DNA from 2 places in the Roseicyclus marinus genome. Region 2 is predicted to be linked to the other one. Evidence: riboswitches for the same ligand, from Rfam matches in the RefSeq annotation. Region 2 holds a riboswitch; the other holds the start of a gene.
What was found. A riboswitch is a leader RNA that binds a small molecule or an ion and turns the genes downstream of it on or off. The one in region 2 is predicted to bind thiamine pyrophosphate.

Region 1: another riboswitch for thiamine pyrophosphate. It lies ahead of thiM (hydroxyethylthiazole kinase); the one in region 2 lies ahead of thiB (thiamine ABC transporter substrate binding subunit).

What each region holds. Positions count from the first base shown of each region.
Region 1 is NZ_AP027266.1:2,631,878-2,643,669, reverse strand. Features, by position in the region: gene AABA51_RS12675 (DUF4747 family protein) at 1-833, opposite strand, end outside; gene lepA (translation elongation factor 4) at 1,457-3,256, opposite strand; gene AABA51_RS12665 (hypothetical protein) at 3,715-4,038, shown strand; gene AABA51_RS12660 (low molecular weight protein-tyrosine-phosphatase) at 4,222-4,656, opposite strand; gene AABA51_RS12655 (NAD-dependent deacylase) at 4,760-5,443, shown strand; gene AABA51_RS12650 (copper chaperone PCu(A)C) at 5,702-6,199, opposite strand; gene AABA51_RS12645 (hypothetical protein) at 6,249-6,617, opposite strand; gene AABA51_RS12640 (3-oxoacyl-ACP reductase) at 6,717-7,481, opposite strand; gene thiD (bifunctional hydroxymethylpyrimidine kinase/phosphomethylpyrimidine kinase) at 7,478-8,284, opposite strand; gene thiE (thiamine phosphate synthase) at 8,281-8,889, opposite strand; gene thiM (hydroxyethylthiazole kinase) at 8,889-9,677, opposite strand; TPP riboswitch at 9,749-9,844, opposite strand; gene AABA51_RS12620 (DMT family transporter) at 9,938-10,882, shown strand; gene AABA51_RS12615 (acetamidase/formamidase family protein) at 10,919-11,792, opposite strand, start outside.
Region 2 is NZ_AP027266.1:143,889-155,680, forward strand. Features, by position in the region: gene msrA (peptide-methionine (S)-S-oxide reductase MsrA) at 1-402, opposite strand, end outside; gene AABA51_RS00700 (HAD family hydrolase) at 546-1,253, shown strand; gene AABA51_RS00705 (adenine deaminase) at 1,310-3,124, shown strand; gene AABA51_RS00710 (AMP nucleosidase) at 3,152-4,636, shown strand; gene AABA51_RS00715 (HU family DNA-binding protein) at 4,770-5,060, shown strand; gene AABA51_RS00720 (DMT family transporter) at 5,220-6,092, shown strand; gene AABA51_RS00725 (cytochrome c biogenesis CcdA family protein) at 6,160-6,873, shown strand; gene AABA51_RS00730 (thioredoxin family protein) at 6,897-7,298, shown strand; gene AABA51_RS00735 (hypothetical protein) at 7,322-8,035, opposite strand; gene aroC (chorismate synthase) at 8,199-9,299, opposite strand; TPP riboswitch at 9,393-9,502, shown strand; gene thiB (thiamine ABC transporter substrate binding subunit) at 9,549-10,535, shown strand; gene AABA51_RS00750 (thiamine/thiamine pyrophosphate ABC transporter permease ThiP) at 10,511-11,792, shown strand, end outside.

The DNA of each region.
Region 1 (11,792 bases), 1.1 Mb from region 2:
GCCTGTCCAGCGATAACACGAAGGAGAGTCACGCTGCTGTCACTTGACTTAAGGTCGCGCGATAAAATCCTAGGCTTAGCTGCAGTATTAATTTCATCTGCTGATCCATCTTCCAACTTGCCCTTTGCAATCACATGGCCGTTTTCTGCGCCCACCTCAATCTCGGCCTTTAGTTCTTCGTCGAGTGCGATAGTATTTGCGTGACTTGATTTCGTGTACTTTGATATTTGTCTTTTGACCCCGCGATTGCGAAGCTTGTCTATTAGGTCTTTTTTCTCTTGTGCAAGGCTATCGCCAGCATTTGGTATGGAAAAGTCAATCTCTAGGGATTTCAGAACTGGGAGGTTGTAGATCCTTTCAACTGTGCCTATCTCTGGCAATACGGTCACGGAGAGATCGATTTGTAATTCATTTGCAACTGGAAGAAGCACAGCCCGAAAGGCGCTGCCTAGAGAGGTCGGCGAGATAGTTTCACCTTCATCGTTCTTTATTTCTGAGAATAAAGAGTGATCCGACTCTCGAAACGACCAAGAAAACATTTTTGATGGATAGCCAAAGTCTTTGGCGCCATCCACTAAAAGTGCCTGCACATCAGTTTGTTCCATGGAGGACTCTTGGATAGCTTTTCCTGCGAGTCGATGCCATACTCCTATCTTCCCATGGAAAAGCCCATCTAACCTTTTTGTCGGAGGAGTCAGTTTGGCATACCAATCTCGGCCGTAAGCTTGTCCTTCTTTTTCACAAGAAATTTCAAAAATCTTATGATATATGCCGTCAGGATGTGGATCGGCAGCAACATTTATAACCGTATACTTTGCGGACCGCTTTCTCATCGTACCTCCAACCACTTGAAAAATAATTGTCGCAGAACGTCTTTATTTTCAGTCCGAGCTTTTCAGCCTGTCCCTCGAATTGAGCGGAACGTTAAACCCATCCACCTTCAACGCATTTTAAACGCGCTCTGCGACATCTCCACCTCCTTGACCCGTCCCATCACTGCGCCGACATCCCCGGCACCTCGGCCATGAGGGCGGGCACCGAGATGTCTTCATCGAAACGCAGGTCGGTTGCCGAAACGGCCATGGATACCCTTTTGATATTCTAAGTGTATCGAAAGTTTCTCACCCTGTCACCAGCCATGGTGCGCCTCAAGGCGCACCCTACGCGGGGGCGGCGGTGCCGGGGTGGAGCCGGGCCTGTGGGGGGGAGGGGTTGGTGGGTTTCACCCACCCTACGGGGTGGTGCGTCTCAAGGCGCACCCTACGCGGGGGCGGTGGTGCCGGGGTGGAGCCGGGCCTGTGGGGGGAGGGGGTGGTGGGTTTCACCCACCCTACGGGGGGCGTCGTGACAGGCGGGGCGTGAGGGGGACGCGCGTGGGCCGGGCTGAAGCCCGGCCTACGGGTTGTATCGAGGATTGGTTTCCGGCGGGGGTTACGCGTGGTGGGTTGCACCCACCCTACCCATCCATCTTGAGCGCGTTGATGAAGGCCGATTGCGGGATCTCGACCTTGCCGAACTGGCGCATCTTTTTCTTCCCGGCCTTTTGCTTGTCCAACAACTTCCGCTTGCGGGTCGCGTCGCCGCCGTAGCATTTGGCCGTCACGTCCTTCCTGAGCGCGGCGATGGTTTCGCGCGCGATCACGCGGCCGCCGATGGCTGCCTGGATCGGGATCTTGAACATGTGGCGCGGGATCAGGTCCTTGAGCTTTTCGCACATGGCCCGCCCCCGCATCTCGGCCCGGTCGCGGTGGACCATGATCGAGAGCGCATCGACCGGTTCGTCATTCACGAGGATCTGCATCTTGACGAGGTAATCCTCGCGGTAGCCGATCATCTGGTAATCGAAGGAGGCATAGCCCTTGGTCACCGATTTCAGCCGGTCGTAGAAGTCGAAGACCACCTCGTTCAGCGGCAGGTCATAGACGACCATGGCGCGCGAGCCGGCATAGGTGAGGTCGAGCTGTTCGCCGCGCCGGTCCTGGCAGAGTTTCAGCACGTCGCCGAGATATTCGTCGGGGACAAGGATGGTCGCCTTGATCCGCGGCTCCTCGATATGGTCGACATGGGTCAGGTCGGGCATGTCGGCGGGGTTGTGCAGCTCGATCATGGAGCCGTCGCGCATGTGGACATGGTAGATGACCGAGGGCGCGGTGGTGATCAGGTCGATGTCATATTCACGCTCGAGCCGGTCGCGGATGACCTCGAGGTGCAGAAGCCCGAGGAACCCGCAGCGGAAGCCGAAGCCAAGCGCTGCGGAGGTTTCCATCTCGAAGGTGAAGGAGGCGTCGTTGAGCGCGAGTTTCTCCATCGCGTCGCGCAGGTCTTCGAAGTCATTCGCATCCACGGGGAAGAGGCCGCAGAAGACCACGGGGATGGAGGGTTTGAAGCCCGGCAGCGCGGTGGCGCATTGCTTTTTCTCATGCGTGACCGTGTCGCCCACGCGGGTGTCGCGGACCTGCTTGATCTGGGCGGTGAAAAACCCGATCTCGCCCGGTCCGAGTTCCGCGATGTCCTGCATGGCGGGTTTGAAGACGCCCAGGCGGTCGATCTGGTAGGTGCCGCCGGTTTTCATCATGCGGATGCGGTCGCCCTTTTTCACCACGCCGTCGATGACGCGGATGAGGACGACGACGCCGAGATAGGGGTCGTAATAGCTGTCGACGAGCATCGCCTTGAGGGGCGCGTCGCGTTCGCCCTTGGGCGCGGGCAGGCGAGTGACGATGGCCTCCAGCACCTCGGGGATGCCGAGGCCCGTCTTGGCCGAGATCGGCACGGCGTCGGAGGCATCGATGCCGATCACATCCTCGATCTGTTCCTTGACGCGGTCAGGCTCGGCCGCGGGCAGGTCGATCTTGTTGAGGACGGGCACGATTTCATGGTCGGCATCGATGGCCTGGTAGACATTGGCGAGCGTCTGCGCCTCGACCCCCTGGGAGGCGTCGACGACCAGAAGCGAGCCTTCGACCGCCTGCATGGAGCGGCTGACCTCGTAGGCGAAATCGACATGGCCGGGGGTGTCGATGAGGTTCAGGATATAGGTGTGGCCGTCCTGGGCGGGGTATTCGATGCGGACGGTGTTGGCCTTGATCGTGATGCCGCGCTCGCGCTCGATATCCATGCTGTCGAGCAGCTGCTCCTGCATGTCGCGTTCGGCGACCGTGCCGGTCAGCTGGATCAGCCGGTCGGCGAGGGTGGATTTGCCGTGGTCGATATGGGCGACGATGGAGAAGTTGCGGATGCGGTTGAGGTCGGTCATGGCGGCCTGCATGGGGTATGGGTTGCAGGGGGAGATAGCGGAAGGGTGGGGGCAGGGGAAGGGGATGCGGCGATTGAGGCGGTCGGCAGGGTGACACGATTGCATACGTCGGAATCAACTATATCAGCGGCGGAAATGCGCCCCCAGCGCGTTAACAGCGGGCCGAGGGCCGGCCGCGCCATCAAGCTGTAAGCATGCCTTCGGCATGACGGGCCTGCCCCGGGCCCGGCGATTTGGTGACGCTGGGTGCTTCGCTCGGGCAGCAAACGGACTTGGTAGGCATAAAGCGCTTGGAATGTCCGTTGGATCGCCGACCCCAGGCCCGTCGATGGCGCGGGGTCATGCTTCCGGGCACCCTGTCGCATCCGCGTGGACTTGGCGCGCGATTCGGCGCAGAATGGGTGGATAACCGGGCAAAAGACCCGACCCCGAGGCAGTTTCAGATATCGAGGCCCGAGATGACCCGACGCTTGTCCATCCTGTCCGCCCTTGCGCTGGCCGCGCTGGGCGTGATCGCAGCGCCCCAGACGGTCGGGGCCAATGTGATCGAACGCGCATGCCTGCAATCGGGGCGGCCCGCCGCCAGCCGGGCGCTGTGCGATTGCATCGGGCGCGTGGCGCAACAGACCCTCACCGGTGGCCAGATGCGCGCGGGCGCACGGTTTTTCCAGGACCCCCAGCGCGCGCAGGATGTGCGCCAGTCCAACCGCCGCAGCGACGAGGAATTGTGGCGCGCCTGGCGCAATTTCGGCGATACCGCCGAAGCGATGTGCCGGTCCTGAAACCCTGACCCGGCGCTGCCGCTAGAGCGCGTCGCGTTCCTTCGCAGTCACGCGCCGCACTCCAACCTTTTGATGTCGCATGTCCGGGGAGCGCAAAACCGGTTCCCGTTTTTGCGAGACATGCTTTCTGAGTCCGCATGTCCGGGGAGCGCAAAACCGGTTCCCACTTTTGCGCGACATGCTCTAAAGGCTTTCCGCCCAAGCCCCCGCCGCCTGCACGATCTGGGCGGCCACCCCGTCGAAATCGCGGGTGTAATACGGGTCGGGCACATCGCCACCGCCCAGGGGATCGAGGTAGAGCGCCAGCCGCGCCCCGCCGCCGGGGTCAAGCGCCTGCAGGTCGCGCAGGTTCTGCCTGTCCATGGCCAGGATCAGGTCGAAGCGCCGGAAATCGGCGAGGCTCACCTGCCGCGCGCGCAAATCCGCCATCGCAAGGCCGAGCCGCCGCCCCGCCGCCTGCATCGGCGGATAGGGCGGTTCCCCCACATGCCACGCGCCCGTGCCCGCGCTGTCGACCTGCGCCCCGTCGCCCAAGGCGGCGCGCAAGGCGGCCTCGGCGGTGGGCGAGCGGCAGATATTGCCTAGACAGACGCAGAGGATGCGGGTGGGATGGGGCATCGGATCGGGACCTTTGGGGCTGCCGCATGAACCGCAAGACCTTTAGCCTCTCGCCGCAGCCTCTGGCCAGCCCCGCCCGGACCATCGGGGGGCAGGGGGGCTGATGCGGATCGTCATCCTGACCGGGGCGGGGATTTCGGCGGAAAGCGGGCTTGGCACCTTTCGTGACAAGGATGGGCTCTGGACGCGTTACGACCTGTCGGAGGTCGCCACCCCGCAAGGCTTTGCGCGCAACCCCGCGCTGGTCCATGCGTTCTACAATGCGCGCCGGGCCAATGCGCTGGATGCCGCGCCGAATGCCGCGCATCGCGCGCTGGCCCGGTTGCAGGGCGCGCGGGCGGGCGTGACGCTGGTCACGCAGAATGTCGACGATCTGCATGAACGCGGCGGCGCGCGCGAGGTCATCCACATGCATGGCCAGATCACCCGCGCGCTTTGTGCGGCCTGCGATCATCGCTGGGAGGCACCGCGCGTGATGGGACGGGACGATGCCTGCCCCGCCTGCGGGGAACGGATGACGCGGCCCGATATCGTCTGGTTCGGGGAATATCCCTATCACATGGACCGCATCGCCGAGGCCTTGGCGGCCTGTGATCTTTTCGTCGCCATCGGCACCTCGGGCGAGGTCTATCCGGCGGCCGGTTTCGTCGAGGAGGCGGCGGGTTTCGGGGCCGAAACGCTGGAGATCAACCTGGAGCCTTCCGCGCCGGGACGGTTCGACCGGGTCATCACCGGGCCCGCGACCCGCAGCGTTCCCGCCTGGGTCGCGGAGGTTCTGGGCGGTTAGAGCGCGTCGCGTTCCTTCGCAGTCACGCGCCGCACTCCAACCTTTTGATGTCGCATGTCCGGGGAGCGCAAAACCGGTTCCCACTTTTGGGCGACATGCTTTCTGAGTCCGCATGTCCGGGGAGCGCAAAACCGGTTCCCACTTTTGGGCGACATGCTCTGGAGCGGGCTCGAAAAAACGCGCCCGCCTGTCGGAGGAAACAGGCGGGCGCAAAAGGGGGCGCCGGACAAGGGAGGAGGTCGGTGCCCCTGTTCGGTCTCAGCCGCCGTGGCCGTGGCCCTGACCATGGCCCTGGCCGTGCTGCATGCCGCCGCCATGGGCGGGCATGCGGTCGAGATCGACGGGCACGGTCACGGTCAGGGGGGCTGCGGTTTCGAATTCGAGCGTCACGGTGATCTCGTCGCCATGGGCAAGCGGCTGGCGCAGGCCAAGCAACATCACATGCAGGCCGCCGCGTTCCAGAAGCACGGTTTCGCCTGCGGGAAGCGGAATGCCGTCTTCCAGCTCGACCATCCGCATCACGCCATCCGCGTTCTGGATATGGGTGTGCAATTCGACGCGGTCCGCGATGTCGGAGGTCACGCCGACGAGGCGGTCATCGCTGTCGCCGGTGTTCGTCACGGCCATGAAGGCCGCGCCCGAGATCGCCATCGGGCTGGCGGCGCGGGCATAGGGGTCGGTCACCTGCACTTGGGCGAGGGACAGGTTGGGCAGGGCGGCAAGCGCGCCTGCGAACAGGATGGATTTGAAGGACATGGGTCCGGTCTCCGGTCTGGATGAGGATGGGAAAGGTCAGGGGATCGCGTCACGCCGGGACGGGCGGGGCGCGGGCCTGACCGCCGGGGCTGGCCCCGGTCGGCATCCAGTCGGAGATATGGGGGATCAGGGCCGCCGCGCGGCAGGTTCCGGGGGGAACCGGCGTGGCGGGGGCGGGCGGCAGATGGCCTGCGGTGATCACGCAATCGAGGCAGATGTCCCGGTCGAGCGTGACCGGCGCGCCATCGGCATCAAAGAGCGGCAGGCCGTCATGGGCCAGAACCACGGGCGTGGGCCCCGTGACCGAGCAGAGCTGCCGGTCGGCGGCCATCGCGCCGCGCGCCATCCCCAGCCCGATGCCGGTCAGCACCAGCACGAGGATCAGCGGGGGCAGGAAAAGGGCGCGCAGGCGGGTCATGGGCGCTATCTGCGCGAAAGCTTCCCCTTGGGGGAACGCGACAAAACGACAGGTGGTCCGGCGCGGTCGCGGGCGGGCCGCGCGCGCCGGACCTCTGCCTCAGCCAAAGACGAGGCCGCCATCCACGACCAGGTTCTGCCCCGTCACCGCCCGCGCCCAGGGCGAGGCGAAGAAAAGCACCGCATCGGCCATCTCGGCGGGCGTCGTGACATGTCCAAGCGGCGTCTGGCCCGCCACGATGTCAAAGACCGCCTCGGGCGTGGCGCGGCTGGCATCGGTGGTGCGCAAGAGCCCGCCCGAGACCATGTTGACCGTCACGCCCAAGGGCCCCAGTTCCTTGGCCGCTGTCCGGGTGAGCGCCAGAAGCGCGCCCTTGGCGGCGGTGTAATCGTGGTAGGGCACGACCGGGTTCTGGAACAGGTTGGTGCCGATGGTGATGACCCGGCCAAAGCCTTGCTGGGCGAAATGCGGTCTGAGGGCCTGGATGCAGGTGAGCGCGCCGCCCAGGGCGGTTTCGGCCTGCGCCGCGATCTCGGCCCAGGTGAGCTGGTCCAGATGGCTGCGCGCCTCCCCGTTGAAGGAGAAATCGGCCAGCGCGTTATGGACGAGCACATCAGGCGTGCCGAAGCGCGCGGTGATTTCCGCGACCATGGCTGTGACGGCGCCCGCATCGGTCACATCGGCCTGAAAGGCCGCCGCGCGGGGCCCGAGGGTTTCGGCCAGCGCCTCCGCCTCGGTCCGGCTGTTGCGGTAGTTGATCGCCACCCGCGCGCCGTGATGGGCAAAGGCCGTGGCGATGGCGGCCCCAAGGCCCCGGCCCGCGCCGGTGACAAGGACGGTGAGATCGGAAAGCGGTCGGGTCATGATTGGGGGTCCTCGAAGAAAGAGTGGAAATGGTGGGTGGGGCCGTGCCCCTTGCCGACACTCAGCGCATCGGCGCGGGCGATGGCGCGGGCGACATAGGTCTTGGCCCCAAGCGCCGCCTCGGGCAGGGGCAGGCCGCGCCCCAGGAGCGTCGCCAGCGCAGAAGACAGCGTGCAGCCCGTGCCATGGGTCTTGCGCGTGGCATGGCGGGGACCGGGCAGCCAGGTCAGGCCCTCAGCCGTCGCGAGCAGATCGGGGCATGCGCCGCCCGGCAGATGCCCGCCCTTGAGCAGCACCGCCTTTGGCCCCAGCGCCAGCAGGGCTGTCGCCTGATCCTCCATCGCGGGGGCGCTGTCCGCCTCGGGGCGGTCGAGCAGGTCGGCGGCTTCGGGCAAGTTGGGCGTGAGGATCGTGGCCCGCGCCAGCCCCGCGCGCAGCGCCGCCACGGCATCGGCCTGCAACAGGCGGTCGCCGCTTTTGGCCACCATCACCGGGTCGAGCACGATGGGGGCAGACAGCCCGTCAAGCGCCCCCAGAACCGTGTCGACCATGGCGGCCGTGCCCAGCATGCCGATCTTGACCGCGTCGATGCGGATATCGTCGCGCAGGCTGGCGATCTGGGCCGCGACGAAAGCGGGGTCGATCATCCGGACCCCGCTGACGCCTTGGGTGTTTTGCGCGGTGAGCGCCGTGATCGCGGCCATCGCATAGCCGCCATTGGCCGAGATCGCCTTGATATCGGCCTGTATCCCGGCCCCGCCCGATGGGTCGGAGCCTGCGATGGACAGGATATTGGGGATCATGCCGCCCTCCATTCCGCGACGAGGGCCGCCGTGGCCGCCTCCGGATCGGGGGCGCGGGTGATGGCGCTGACCACGGCCATGCCGATGGCCCCGGCCCCCTTGACCGCGCTCGCATCGCCATGGGCCAGCCCGCCGATGGCATAGGTGGGCAGGCCCGTCGCCGCGACGATGGCGGCAAGACCCGCAAAGCCGATGGGGGCTGCATGGTCGGGTTTGGTCGCTGTGGCGCGGACAGGCCCCGCGCCGATGTAATCGACGCCCCGGGGCACGCGCCCCGCCTGCGCGATGGTTTCGACCGAGAGGCCAAGGATCATGCCCTTGGGCAGGCGGCGGCGGATCGCCGTCGCATCCCCGTCGCCCTGGCCCACATGCAGGCCATGCGCGCCGGTGGCGATGGCGACCTCGACCCGGTCATTGACGATGAGCCGCGCGCCAAGGCTTGCCACCTGCGGCAAAAGCCGCGTGACCAGCGCCGCGAGATCGGCATCGGGGGCGCTCTTGTCGCGGATCTGGATCAGGCTTGCGCCGCCCCGGGCTGCGGCCAGCACCTGGTCGGCGACGGGCAGGGGCGCATGCGGATCGGTGATGGCATAGACCGGGCCCATCATGCGCGGCTGACCCTTGCGCCGGTCGTGAGCGTCTCGGGGGTGAGGGCGGCGAGCGCGTCCAGAAACGCGGTCTGGAAACTGCCCGGCCCCTTGGCGCTCTGGGCGGCCCTTTCGCCCGCAAGCCCGTAAAGGGCGAGCGCCGCGACGGTCGCTTGCAGGGCGGGCTGGCCCGGCAGAAAGGCCGCGATCACGCCGTTCAGCGAACAGCCCAAGGCCGTGACACGCGGCATCAGGGCATCGCCATTGGCGACCCGGTAGGCCGCGCTGCCATCGGTGACGTAATCGACGGCACCCGAGACGGCCACGACCGCGCCGGTGCGCTGGGCCAGATCGCGGGCGGCGTCCTCGGCCGCCTCGACGGGATCGGCGGCATCCGCGCCGCGCCCCTTGGCCCCCGCCCCCGCAAGGGCGAGGATTTCGGAGGCATTGCCCCGGATCACTGTCGGCTTTTCCTTGAGCAGATCGGCGCAAACCTCCTGCCGGAAGCGCGTCGCGCCGACACCCACGGGGTCGAGCACCCAGGGGCGGCCATTGGCCCGCATCACGCCCGCCGCCGTCACCATCGCCTCGGCCCATGCCGGATCGAGCGTGCCGATATTGACCGAGAGCGTCTGCGCGAGCCCCGCGAAATCCGCCACTTCCTCGCGCGCATGGACCATGGCGGGGGAGGCGCCCACCGCCAGAAGCACATTGGCCATGATGTTCATGGCGACGTAATTGGTGATGCAATGCACCAGCGGGGGCGATTGCCGCATCCCCGCGAGATAGAGTCCTGTGGTGTCCATTCTCGGTCATCCTCCCGCCAGTGTGGGAGGGCCGGAGCGGGTGCGCGAGGGGCCATGACCGGACCCCAGGGGATGCACCCGCAGCGGACTCCCTACGCCAGCATGATCTGGTTCAGGTTCAAAGGGTGCTTCTCAGCCCGGTCGCCCGGACGCCCCTGTCGCGGGACGCAAGATGCCAGCCCGCGCGGCACCGTCAAGGGAGGGAGCGACCGACGAAGGAGGGATGGACGCGGGGCGGGGGAGGTTCTACCGATCCGGCCATGACCCATGCCCCCGACACGCCCGCCCCAGATCGCATCCTTGCCGGTGTGGCCCTCATGCTGGGCTTTTGCGTGACCGCGCCGCTTCTGGACGTGGCGGCGAAACTGGCCTCGGACAGCGTCCCGGTGGGCCAGGTCACGGCGGCGCGGTTTGTCGTGCAATGCGCGCTGATGGCCCCGCTTGTGCCCCTGATGGGCCTGTCGTTCCGGGTGGCGCGTGCGCAATGGTCGGCGCTGGCCCTGCGCGCCGTGTTCCTGATGGTGGCGACCTTTTGCTTCATCGCGGCGATTGCGGTGATGCCGCTTGCCGATGCGCTGGCCATCGCCTTCGTCTCGCCCTTCATCGTGCTTTTGGTGGGCAAGTTCTACCTGGGCGAGGATGTGGGTCCGCGCCGGGTGGGGGCGGCGCTCGTGGGGTTTCTGGGCGTGCTCTTCGTCATCCAGCCAAGTTTCGCGGCCTTTGGCGCGGTGGCGCTGTTGCCGCTGGGGACGGCGGTCTTTTTCGCCTTCTACATCCTCGTCACGCGGGGGCTGTCGCGGCGGGTCCATCCCGTGGCGCTGCAATTCCACACCGGGCTGATCGCAAGCCTGATCTGCCTGCCGATCCTGTGGCTTGCCGATGGCACGGGGTCGGCCATGCTCGACCCGGTCCGGCCGCAGGGAATGGCCTGGGCCTGGCTCATCGGGGTGGGGTTCTTTGCGGCGCTCAGCCACATGATGATGACCTATGCGCTGTCGCTGGCGCCTTCGGCCACGCTGGCGCCGCTGCAATATTTCGAACTGCCGGTGGCGACGCTGTTGGGCTACCTGATCTTTGCCGATTTTCCCAATGCGCTGGCGCTGGCGGGCATCGCGATCATCATCGCGGCGGGGCTTTACATGATCCACCGCGAAAGGGTGACGGCGCGCAGGTTGGTCACCGAACGCGCCGCCCCCCCGATCTGAGGCGGCGGACCGGACAGGCCCGCAGCCCTTGGGGCGTCAGAGCCCGTATTGTTCCCGCGCGAAATCGCCAAGGCCCACGGCATCAAGCTTTGCCAGCGGCGCAAGGAAGGTCACCTGGATCACGCCCGGCGCGCGCCCGATCTCGATCGCGCCATTGACGGTGGCGCGGTTGCGCACCTCGGCCACGCTCATCCCCAGAAGGGTCGCGGCCCGCGCAAGGCCGTTGTCGATGGCCGCGTTGAGATTGGCGGCCGTGCCGATCACGGAAACCGGGGCCAGCGCCTCGATCTCGGTCACGCCCCATTTCGCGGCAAGGCGGCGGCCCTTGGCCATCTCGGCCTCGGTGAAGGGGCGGGCAAGGGGCGGCAGATCCTCGACCAGCGGGAACAGGACGGGGCCGTCGATGGGGTAATCCTTCACCACCTCGACCTGCAGCGTCACGCTGCCCGCCACATCCATCGTGTGACCGGCGATTTCCCCGTCACCCTGGCCTGCATGCATGTCGCCCATGTAGACGCCCGCGCCCGGCACCTTGACCGGGCAGACGATGATCGCGCCCGCGCGCACCGCGTCGATATCCATGTGGCCGTCGGTCTTGTGCTCGGCCAGCTGCTCGGCGGTGATCGCGTAATCATGCGGCGCCCCCACGAGGAAAGCCCCGAAATCCCCCGCATTGTGGCTGTCGGGCATGGCCATGGAGGGGCAGGTCCCCAGCTGCCCCATGAAGGGCCGCATCCGCACAAGCGTGCCCGGCATGTCGGAGGGGGCGAAGGTCAGGATGGAATGCTGGCGGCTCTGGTCGGGCAGGGCCGCGTAATGGTCGGCATCGCGCGCGATGGTTTCGGCGGCGGCTTGCGGCAGGGTCAGGCCCACGGCGCGGGTCTCGTCGAAGGTGACGGTGTAGCCGTGC
Region 2 (11,792 bases):
TTCGACGAAAATGGCGGAGGTGTAGTTTTCGCCCCGGTCGCAGAATTGCCCGCCCGCATCCAGCGGATCGATGGAGCGCAGGAACAGGTGCAGGAGCCGGTCCTGCGGCAGGATCGTCGCGTCATAGGTGATCCGGACCACTTCGAGATGGCCGGTGCCGCCCGCCACGACCTGTCGATAGGAGGGATTCGGGACGCTGCCGCCGGCAAAGCCCGACACGACCGAGACCACGCCGGGGACGCGTTCGAAATCGGCCTCCACGCACCAGAAACAGCCGCCTGCGACCACGGCGGTGCGGAGGTCCTGCGCATGGGCGCGGCCCGATTGGGTGGCGAGCGCGGCAAGGAGGGCGGCGGTCAGGGCCAGCGCCTTGGTCACGGGCGAAAGGGGAAGGCGGGGCATGTCGGCTCCTTTCGGGATGGTGCAGGCGAGAGGATAGCGGGGGTGCGGAGGGTGCAAGGCAAGCTTGCGTGATCTCACGCAGGCGTGACCCCTTGTGTCTGGCAAGGGCGCGGGCCTTTATGCCGGGAAAAGGGAGGGGTCACATGAAGATCGCGATGTGGTCGGGGCCACGCAACCTGTCGACGGCGATGATGTATGCCTTTGCCGCACGCGGCGATTGCGCGGTCTGGGACGAGCCGTTCTATGCGCCCTACCTGGCCGCGACGGGGGCCGACCACCCGATGGCGGCCGAAATCATGGCCGCCCATGAAACCGACCCCGCCCGCGTTGCCGCAAGATGCGCGGGGCCCGTGCCGGACGGCCGCGCGCATTTCTACATGAAGCACATGCCCCACCACATGGTGGCGGGGTTCCCGCTGGATTGGGCGGAGGGTTGCGTGAATGTCCACCTGATCCGGCATCCGGCCCGCGTGATCGCGAGCTATGCCGAGAAGCGGGGGGAGATGACGTTGGAGGATATCGGCTTTCCCCAGCAGATGGCGCTGTGGGAACGCCTGCCGGGGCCGGTGATCGACAGTGCCGATATCAGGGCCGATCCGGGCGGCGCGCTGGGGCGGCTCTGTGCCGAGATCGGATTGGCGTTCAGCGAGGCGATGCTGGGCTGGCCCGAGGGGCCGCGCCCCTATGACGGCGTCTGGGCCGCGCATTGGTATAATGCCGTGCACCGGTCGACCGGGTTCGCCGGGGCGGAAGGCGCCTTGCCCGAGGTGCCGGAGGGGCGGCGCGCGCTCTTGGAGGCGGCGTTGCCGATCTACGAGGCGATGAAGGCGCGGGCGTTGCGGACCGGCTGACGACACGTCACCGAACGGTTGCTTGCAGAGCGTCCCGCGATTGGAGATGCTGTGCCATGGAACAGCGAAACATCCCCCCTTTCCCCAGCTGGGCCGATGTGGCCAGCGATCTGGTTGCGACCGCCGCAGGCCGCGCCCCCGCCGATCTGGTGCTGCGCGGGGGCCGCGTGGTGCTGGTGCAGACGCGCGAGGTGATGGAGGGCTGGCAGGTCGCCGTGCGCCATGGGCGCTTTGCCTATGTCGGACCGGACGCCAACCATTGCATCGGGCCCGCGACCGAGGTTGTCGAACTGGGCGGGCGCTACCTGATCCCCGGTCTGTGTGACGGGCATATGCATATCGAAAGCGGGATGCTGACGCCCGCCGAATTCGCCCGCGCGGTGATCCCGCATGGCACGACAAGCATGTTCACCGACCCCCATGAAATCGCCAATGTCTTTGGCCTGCGCGGCGTGCGGTTGATGCATGACGAGGCGTTGATGCAGCCCGTGAACATCTGGACCCAGATGCCAAGCTGCGCGCCGTCGGCCCCCGGGCTGGAGACGACGGGTTACGAGATCGGGCCGGAGGATGTGGCGGAGGCCATGACATGGCCGGGCATCATCGGCCTGGGCGAGATGATGAATTTCCCCGGCGTCGTGGCGGGCAGCCAGCAGATGCTGGCCGAGATCGCCGAGACGCAGAAGGCGGGCAAGACCGTGGGCGGGCATTACGCCTCGCCCGATCTGGGGCCTGCGTTCCATGCCTATGTCGCGGGCGGTCCCGCCGATGACCACGAAGGCACCTGCGAGGCGGATGCGGTGGCGCGGATGCGGCAGGGGATGCGGTCGATGATCCGGCTGGGATCGGCATGGTATGACATCGAAAGCCAGATCACCGCGATCACCGAGCGGGGGCTTGATCCGCGCAACATGATCCTGTGCACCGATGATTGCCATTCGGGCACGCTGGTCCACGAGGGGCACATGAACCGCGCGGTGCGCCATGCGATCGGCTGCGGCTGCGACCCGCTGGTGGCCTTGCAGATGGCCACGATCAACACCGCCAGCCATTTCGGTCTGGAGCGGGAGATCGGCCAGATCGCGCCGGGGCGGCGGGCGGACATGATCGTGACATCGGATCTGGCCGCACTTCCCGTGGAGGAAGTTTATGCGCGCGGGGTGAAGGTGGCGGAGGATGGTGTCTGCCTTGCCCATTGTCCGCATCTGGATTGGCCCGCCGATACGCGGGGATCGGTGCATCTGGGCCGGGTGCTGGACGCGCGGGATTTCGAGATTGTCGCGCCCGAAGGCGCTGACAGGGTCCGGGTGCGCGTGATCGGGGTGGTGGAAAACCAGGCCCCGACCGAGGCGCTGGAGGCCGATCTGCCCGTGGCGGGCGGCATCGTCGAGGGCGCGGGCGGTGTCGCCCAGATCGCGCTGGTGGAACGGCATCGCGGCACGGGGCAGGTGGTGAACGGCTTCGTGTCGGGGTTCGGCTATGGGCCGGGAATGGCCATGGCCTCCACCGTGGCGCATGACAGCCACCACATGATCGTCGTGGGCACCGACCGCGCGATGATGGCGCAGGCGGCCAACCGGCTGGCCGAGGTGGGGGGCGGCGTGACCGTCTGGAAGGACGGGACGGAGCGCGCGCTGGTGGAATTGCCCATCGCAGGCCTGATGTCGGACAGCCCCGCGGCCGAGGTGGCGGCCAAGGCGCAAGCCATGGTCGCGGCCATGGCGGAGTGCGGCTGCACGCTCAACAATGCCTATATGCAGCATTCGCTGCTGGCGCTGGTCGTGATCCCGGCCTTGCGGATTTCCGACCTGGGCCTTGTGGATGTGACGCGGTTCCAGTTGACCGACCTGATCGTCGCGCCGAGCCCGTGAGAAAAGATCAAGTCCGAGGGGATGTCCATGTCTGAGCCGTCGCTCAAGATTTCAACGCCCGACCAAGGGCAGAAGGCCAAGGTCTTTACCGATGCGGGCGAGGCCGTCGCCCATCTTCAGGCGCTCTATACCGAGGCCACGGGGTTCCTGCGCGCCCGCTTTACCGAGACGCTGCGCGACGGTGCGCCCGGCGATACGCGCTACCGCGCCTACTACCCCGAAATCCGCATCACGACGGCCACCTATGCCGTCACAGACAGCCGGTTGAGTTTCGGCCATGTGGCGGAACCCGGCACTTATGCCACCACCGTCACGCGGCCCGACCTGTTCGGCAATTACCTGCGCCAGCAGATCGGTCTCTTGATCAAGAACCACGGTGTGCCGGTCGAGATCGGCCCGTCGCTGACGCCCATTCCGGTGCATTTCGCCGTTGCCGGCGACAGCGCCGTCACCGTGCCGCAGGAAGGCGCGGGCGATTTCACGCTGCGCGATGTCTTTGACGTGCCGGACCTGTCCACCACGCATGACGATATCGTCAATGGCCTGGGATTTACCTACGAGGATGGGGCGCATCCGCTGGCACCCTTCACCGCGCAGAGGGTGGATTATTCGCTGGCGCGGCTGGCGCATTACACCGCGACCGATCCGGTGCATTTCCAGAACCACGTCCTGTTCACCAACTACCAGTTCTATGTCGATGAATTCGAGGCCTATGCCCGCGCCATGCTGGCCGATCCCGACAGCGGCTATACCGGGTTCGTCGCGACCGGAAATGTCGAGATCACGGAGGCTGACACCCCCATCGCGCAGCCCCCCAAGATGCCGCAGATGCCGACCTATCACCTGAAGCGGGCGGACGGGAACGGGATCACGCTGGTCAACATCGGGGTGGGGCCGTCGAATGCCAAGACGGCGACCGATCATATCGCGGTTTTGCGCCCGCATGCCTGGGTGATGGTGGGCCATTGCGCGGGCTTGCGAAATTCGCAGCGTCTGGGCGATTTCGTCCTGGCCCATGCCTATCTGCGCGAGGACAAGGTTCTGGACGACGACCTGCCCGTCTGGGTGCCGGTGCCCGCGCTGGCCGAAATCCAGGTCGCGCTGGAAAACGCCGTCGCGCATGTGACCGAGCTGGAAGGGTTCGAGCTGAAGCGGATCATGCGCACGGGGACGGTGGCGAGCCTTGATAACCGCAACTGGGAATTGCGCGACCAGACCGGGCCGGTGCAGCGCCTGTCGCAGTCCCGCGCCATCGCGCTCGACATGGAAAGCGCCACGATCGCGGCCAACGGGTTCCGGTTCCGGGTGCCTTACGGGACGCTTTTGTGCGTGTCGGACAAGCCGCTGCATGGCGAATTGAAGCTGCCCGGCATGGCCTCGGACTTCTACAAGACCCAGGTTGCGCGTCATCTTTTGATAGGAATTCGCGCGATGGAGACCCTGCGCGACATGCCGCTGGAGCGTTTGCACAGCCGCAAGCTGCGGTCCTTCGAGGAAACAGCCTTCCTTTGAGGGCAAAAAATGCCGTCTAGGCCATGTTTTTGGGCTTTTTCGTCATGCGAAGCGTTGTGTGGGCCCACAATATTCGGTTAGTTTGTGCGCAACGGGCCCAAGGGCTCGGGCAGTCGTCAGGAGAACAAGACCAATGGCAAACAAACCCATGACCAAAACCCAGCTCGTTGCGGCCATCGCCGAAGAGATGGGCGGAGACAAGAAGACCGCGGGTGCAGCGCTGGACGCCGTCACCGCAATCGTGACCCGTGAAGTCGCCGCCGGCGGCGCCGTCACCCTGCCGGGCATCGGCAAGGTCTATTGCCGCGAGCGCCCCGAGCGCATGGTGCGCAACCCCGCCACCGGCGAGACGATCAAGAAAGAGGCCGACAAGCAGGTGAAGGTCACCGTCGCCAAGGCCCTCAAGGACAGCGTCAACGGCTGACCCGACAGAACCCCTCGGGTTCAACAAGGCCGCGCCCGGATCGGGCCGCGGCCTTTTCATTTCTGCATGGCGGGTTTGCAGGGGCCGGACAGGCCGCAAATCCGCTTGCCCCCGCCGCGCGTTGCGCGTTTGCTGCGCGCAGGGACGGGAAGGCGGTTCATGGACATTCGCGCGCTGCTTGGGGGGCTGTTGTTTGCCCTGATCTGGTCGTCGGCCTTTGCCTCGGCCCGGATCATCGTGGAGGCGGCCCCGCCCCTCACCGCGCTGGCGCTGCGGTTCCTGATCTCGGGCGGGATCGGCATCGGCATCGCGCTGGCCATGGGCCAATCCATGCGCCTGTCGGCGGCGCAGTGGCGCGCCGTGGTCATTTTCGGCATCTGCCAGAACGCGCTGTATCTGGGGCTCAACTTCGTCGCCATGCAATGGATCGAGGCGTCGCTGGCCGCCATCATCGCCTCGACCATGCCGCTGTTAGTGGCGGCGGCGTCCTGGGGTCTGTTCCGCGACCGGTTGCCTGCGCTGGGTCTGGCCGGGCTGGCGGCGGGGTTTTTCGGCGTCGGGCTGATCATGGTGCAACGCCTGTCGGGCGGCGCGGATGCGCTGGGCATCGTGCTGTGCCTGATCGGGGCGGTGGCCCTGACGGTGGCGACGCTGGCGGTGCGGGTCGCCGCACAGGGCGGCGGCAACCTGTTGATGATCGTGGGCTTGCAGATGCTGGTCGGATCGGCCGTGCTGGCCCCGATTGCGGCGCTGACCGAGACGATCGTGGTGGATTGGTCGGTGCCCCTGGTCGTGGCCTTTGCCTATACCACGCTGATGCCGGGATTGCTGGCAACGCTGATCTGGTTCTGGCTTGTGGGCCGGATCGGGGCGACGCGGGCCGCGACCTTTCACTTCCTCAACCCGGTCTTCGGGGTGGCCATCGCCGCCGTGCTTTTGGGCGAGGGCCTGTCCTGGGTCGATGCGCTGGGCGTGGCCATCGTGGCGGCGGGCATCCTGGCGGTGCAGCTGTCACGCGCCAAACCGGCCTGAGCGGCTTTCACGCAGCGATCACGCGCATGTTGGGTGACAGGGCGCGCCGGGCGGCGCATCAGGACGCATGGAATTCGTTCTCGCATATGGTGCGGGCCTGCTGACGCTGATCAATCCTTGCGTCCTGCCGGTCTTGCCGATCGTGCTGGCCGGTGCCTTGCAGGCCAGCCGGTTCGGTCCGCTGGCGCTGGCTGCCGGAATGGGGCTTGCCTTTGTCACGCTGGGGTTCGGGGTGATCGCGGCGGGCCATCTGGTGGGCCTGACCGAAGAGATGGTGGCCCGCGCGGGTGCGGTGCTGATGGTGGGGTTCGGATTGGTGCTGTTGCTGCCGCAGGCGCAGGCACGGTTCGCGCTGGCCACGGCGGGCATGGCCGCGCGCGCCGATCAGGGCATGCAGGACATTCCGCGCGAGGGCTGGAGGGGGCAATTCCTGGGCGGGCTGCTTTTGGGCGCTGTCTGGAGCCCCTGTGTCGGCCCGACGCTGGGCGGCGCGATCTCGCTTGCCTCGCAGGGCGAGGATCTGTTGCGCGCCTTCGGCATCATGCTGGGCTTTGCGCTGGGCATCGGGACGGTGGTTATCGCGCTGGGCCATGGGGCGCGCGGGCTGATGCGGCGGCACATGGAAAGCTTGCGCCGCTTCGCCCTGGCCTCGCGCCCGGTGATGGGGGCGGTTTTCGTTTTCGTCGGCGTGGCGATCTTGCTGCGCTGGCATCACATGGCCGAGATCTGGCTTCTGGACCGATTGCCGGTCTGGCTGGTGGATCTGTCGGTCGCGCTTTGACTTGGTTCAGGGAGATGTCGGGGATGCACAAGAGAAGCTTTCTGATCGGGGCGGGCGCGCTGGCCCTGACGCCCCTTGCGCGCGGGGCGGCGGCGATGGTCGACTATACGCCCGGTCTGGTCGATGAACGGTTGGCGGCGGGCGAGACGCTGCTGGTGGATTTCTGGGCCAGCTGGTGTTCGACCTGCCGCGCGCAGACCCGCGTGATCGAGGAATTGCGCGCCACGAACCCCGCCTATGATGCGGCGATGGGCTTTGTCCGGGTGGATTGGGATCAGCATGGCGACGGGGAGTTGTCGCGGCGTCTGAACATCCCGCGCCGGTCCACGCTGGTGTTGCTGCGCGGCGATATGGAACTGGGCCGGATCGTCGCCGGCACGCGGGAGGCGGAGATCCGGGCGCTGCTGGATCTGGGGCTGGCCTAGGGCGGGCCTTCGGCCACGACGATCTAGGGCGGGTAGGGCGGGCCGTCAGCCACGACGACAAGATTGTCGACCGCCCAAGACGGCGCAGGATCAGCGCCGCCCGTGTCGGTGCCGAGTGGCGCAAGGGTCAGGGTGATCGCCTCTTGGGGGGTCACGACCGATATATCGAGGTGCAGACGCTGGACGGACAGGTCCGGTGGACCCGACAGCATGCGGGGGCCGGTGATGCGGCTGCGCAGCGCGATGCGGTCGTCACCGCGCATCGTTTCGGGGGGCGGCGGGGCCTGATCGGCGGCGCCAAAGGGTTGACGCAGCACGTCTTCGCCATCGATCGACACGGCAAGCCCCCGCGCGGACCAATCGCCCATGACGACAAGGTCGAAGGACAGGAGGGCGCGCGCGCTGCCTTCGGGCAGGGTGATGACGCGGGTCAGGGGTTGATCGGGCGGATCAGCCAGCCAGACCGACCCAAGGGCCGCATGATCGGCGTTGGGCCGCCCGCCGGCCCATGCGCCGGGATCGACCGGGCCGTCCGGCTCGAAGGTGACCAGCGTTTCGGTCTCGGACAATGCGCGCAACCCGCCGAGCTGCAGGCCGAATTGGGTGCCACCGTCAGGCGCGCCCGAGCGGATCACGCTGGCCATGAACAAGGCAAGTGCCATGATCACGACAAGGATCAGGGCCCAATCGACCCGCCGATAGCCGTGGCCAAGGTAGCGATGCAGCGCAGCAGCCATATGCAGACATTCCGTGACTTGCCCCAAACATGTCCGGGGTCAGGTGGAATTGTGGCAATTCCGGGGCAAGGATCGGGTGCTTTCGGTGCAGGGGTTCCAGCCCGGAAACCACACCCGCCCATCGGTCGGTATTGTTTCGGGATGGGCCGATCCTGCCGCGTCTTCAGCCGATACGGCCACCCCTGTCGCCGACCTGACCGCGATGGAGCAGCAGGTGGTCAAGCAGGATGCAGGCCATCATCGCCTCGCCCACCGGCACGGCGCGGATGCCGACGCAAGGGTCGTGGCGGCCCTTGGTCACGATCTCGACCGGTTCGCCCGATTTGGTGATCGTCTTGCGCGGGGTCAGGATCGACGAGGTCGGCTTGACCGCGAAGCGCACCACCACGTCCTGCCCGGTCGAGATGCCGCCAAGGATGCCGCCCGCATGGTTCGAGGCATAGACCGGCCCGTTGGCTCCCATGGAGATTTCATCGGCATTCTGGCTGCCGGTCAGCGCGGCCGCCGCCATGCCATCGCCGATTTCCACGCCCTTGACCGCGTTGATGGACATCATCGCGGCGGCCAGATCGGTGTCGAGTTTGCCATAGATCGGTGCGCCAAGGCCCGCAGGCACGCCGCGCGCCACGACCTCGATCACGGCGCCGACGCTGTCGCCCGATTTGCGCAAGGCATCGAGGTATTCGGCCCATTCGGCGGCCGCCGTCGCATCGGGCACCCAGAAGGGATTGCGCTCGATCTCGGCTGCGTCAAAGCGGGTGCGGTCGATGCCGTGCGGGCCCATCTGGACCATGTAGCCCGTGATCGAAAGCCCCGGAACCAGATCGGCCAGCGCCGCGCGCGCCACGCCGCCTGCGGCCACCCGCGCCGCCGTTTCGCGCGCGCTGGACCGCCCGCCGCCGCGCGGATCGCGGATGCCGTATTTCTGCCAATAGGTGATATCGGCGTGGCCGGGGCGGAATTTCTCGGCGATGTCGCCGTAATCCTTGGACCGCTGGTCGGTGTTGCGGATCATCAGCTGGATCGGCGTGCCGGTCGATTGCCCCTCGTAGACGCCGGAGAGGATTTCCACCTCGTCGGGTTCGCGGCGCTGGGTCGTGTACTTGTTCTGCCCCGGTTTGCGCCGGTCGAGCCAATGCTGGATCGCCGCCGCGTCGATGGCAACGCCCGGCGGGCAGCCGTCGACCGTGGCCCCAAGCGCGGGTCCATGGCTTTCGCCCCATGTGGTGACGCGGAAGAGGTGGCCGAAACTGTTGAAGCTCATCGCGCGGGCATCCCTTTTGCTCAGACCACGGCCTAGCGTCCCAAGCGCCAAATGCCAAGGCGCTTGCACGCGGGCGGGCGCGGCGCTAGCTGTTGGCCCACCTCGGGGTGGTCGTGATGCGACCTGAGATGCGCGGGCTGATGCGCGAACCCGTTGAACCTGAACCGGTTAGGACCGGCGGAGGGAAGGTTTGCGGGTCACGAACGAACCCCACACTTCACTTCGCCCGTCGCAATGGAGGAGTGAGACATGAAACACACCATCATCGCTGCGGGGTTGAGCGTTTTCGCAGGGGCCGCTTTCGCGCAGGCCCCGGTGCTGACGGTCTATACCTATGACAGCTTCGTATCCGAATGGGGGCCGGGACCGGCCATCGAGGAAGCCTTCGAGGCGACATGCGGCTGCGACCTGCAATTCGTCGGCGCGGGCGATGGCGCGGCGCTTTTGGCGCGGGTCAGGCTGGAAGGCGAAAGGTCCGAGGCCGATGTGGTCCTTGGCCTCGACACCAACCTGACGGCGGCGGCGCGCGACACGGGGCTGTTCGCGCCCCATGGCCTCACGCCCGAGGGGCTGACCCTGCCCGTCGCGTGGGACGACGCCGAATTCCTGCCCTTCGACTGGGGCTATTTCGCCTTTGTCCATCGTGCGGGGCTGGAGGATGTGCCGAATTCCTTTGCCGCGCTGGCGGCCTCCGACATCTCCATCGTTATCCAGGACCCAAGGTCCTCGACCCCCGGTCTGGGCCTGTTGATGTGGGTAGCGGCCGCGCATGGCGAGGGTGCGGCCGCGATCTGGGAAGGATTGGCCGACAATATCGTCACCGTGACCCCCGGCTGGTCCGAGGCCTATGGCCTGTTCCTCGAGGGCGAGGCCGACATGGTGCTGAGCTACACGACATCTCCCGCCTATCACCTGATCGCCGAGGAGGACGCAGGCTTTGCCGCAGCCGGTTTCGACGAAGGGCATTACATGCAGGTCGAGGTGGCGGGGATGCTGGCGGGCACCGATCAGCCCGAACTGGCGCGGGATTTCCTGCGCTTCATGCTGGACGAGGGGTTCCAGTCGGTCATCCCGACGACGAACTGGATGTATCCCGCCGCCCTGCCCGCCGAGGCGCTGCCCGAAGGCTTCGAGACGCTCTTGACGCCTGCGCGGCCCATCCTTCTGTCGCCCGAAGAGGCGGCGGCGGTCCGTGACGAGGCATTGGCCACATGGCAAGCCGCGCTCAGCCGCTGAGCGGGCTGCACAAGACGGGCGCGGTTTTCGCCGCGCTCGTCACGTTGGCCGTTCTGGGGCCCTTGGCCGCCGTGATGGCGCGGGCCGATTGGCCGCTGGCGCTGGGTCCTGCGGATCTTGCGGCGATCCGGTTCACGCTGGTGCAGGCGGCGCTGTCGGCCCTGTTGAGCGTCGTGCTGGCGATCCCCGTAGCGCGCGCGCTGGCGCGGCGGGATTTCGCGGGGCGGCGGATGCTGGTGACGCTGATGGGCGCGCCGTTCCTGTTGCCGGTGATCGTGGCGGTCCTGGGCCTTTTGGCGGTCTTTGGCCGGGCGGGCTGGATCAACGCGGCGCTCATGGGCATCGGGCTGGGGCGGATCGATGTCTACGGGTTGCAGGGCGTTGTGCTGGCCCATGTCTTTCTCAACCTGCCGCTGGCGGTGCGGCTGATCTTGCAGGGCTGGCAGGATATCCCGTCGGAACGGGTGCGGCTGGCGATTGCGCTGGGATTTTCCGGGGCCGACATGCACCGCCATTTCGAGCGGCCCTTGCTGCGCGCGGTTCTGCCCGGTGCGGGTCTGCTGATCTTTCTCATCTGCACGACGAGTTTCGCGGTGGCGTTGATCCTGGGCGGGGGGCCGAGGGCCACGACCGTGGAACTGGCGATCTACCAGGCGTTCCGGTTCGATTTCGATCTTGGGCGCGCGGCGGCGCTGGGGTTGGTGCAGGTGGCGATCTGTCTTGGGGCGGGGGCGCTGGCCTTTGGCGCGATCCGGGGGCGGGAGCTGGGCACGGGGCTGGACCGCCCGCCGCTGGCATGGCCGGGGGATGGGCAGGGCGCGCGCGCGCGGGATGCGCTGGCGATCACGCTGGCCGCCCTGTTCCTGCTATTGCCCCTGCTTGCCGTGGCGCTGAAGGGTCTGCCGGCGCTTGCGGGTATGCCCCTGTCGGTCTGGCAGGCGGCGCTGCGGTCCGTGGTTCTGGCGCTGGCCTCCGCCGGTTTGGCGGTGGCGCTGGCCTTGCCCATCGCGCTTTTCGTGGCGCGGCTCCGCCGGCCCGGGATGGTCGAGGGGCTGGCATTCCTGACCATCGCGGTGTCATCGCTGGTGATCGGGACGGGGATGTTCGTGCTGATCCGTCCATGGGGCGACCCGGTGGCGCTGGCGCTGCCCGTGACGGGGCTGGTGAATGCGCTGGTGGCGCTGCCCTTCCTGTTGCGCGCGCTTGTGCCCGCCGCGCTGGCGGCGGAGGGTGGGCAGGGGCGTCTGGCCGAAGCCC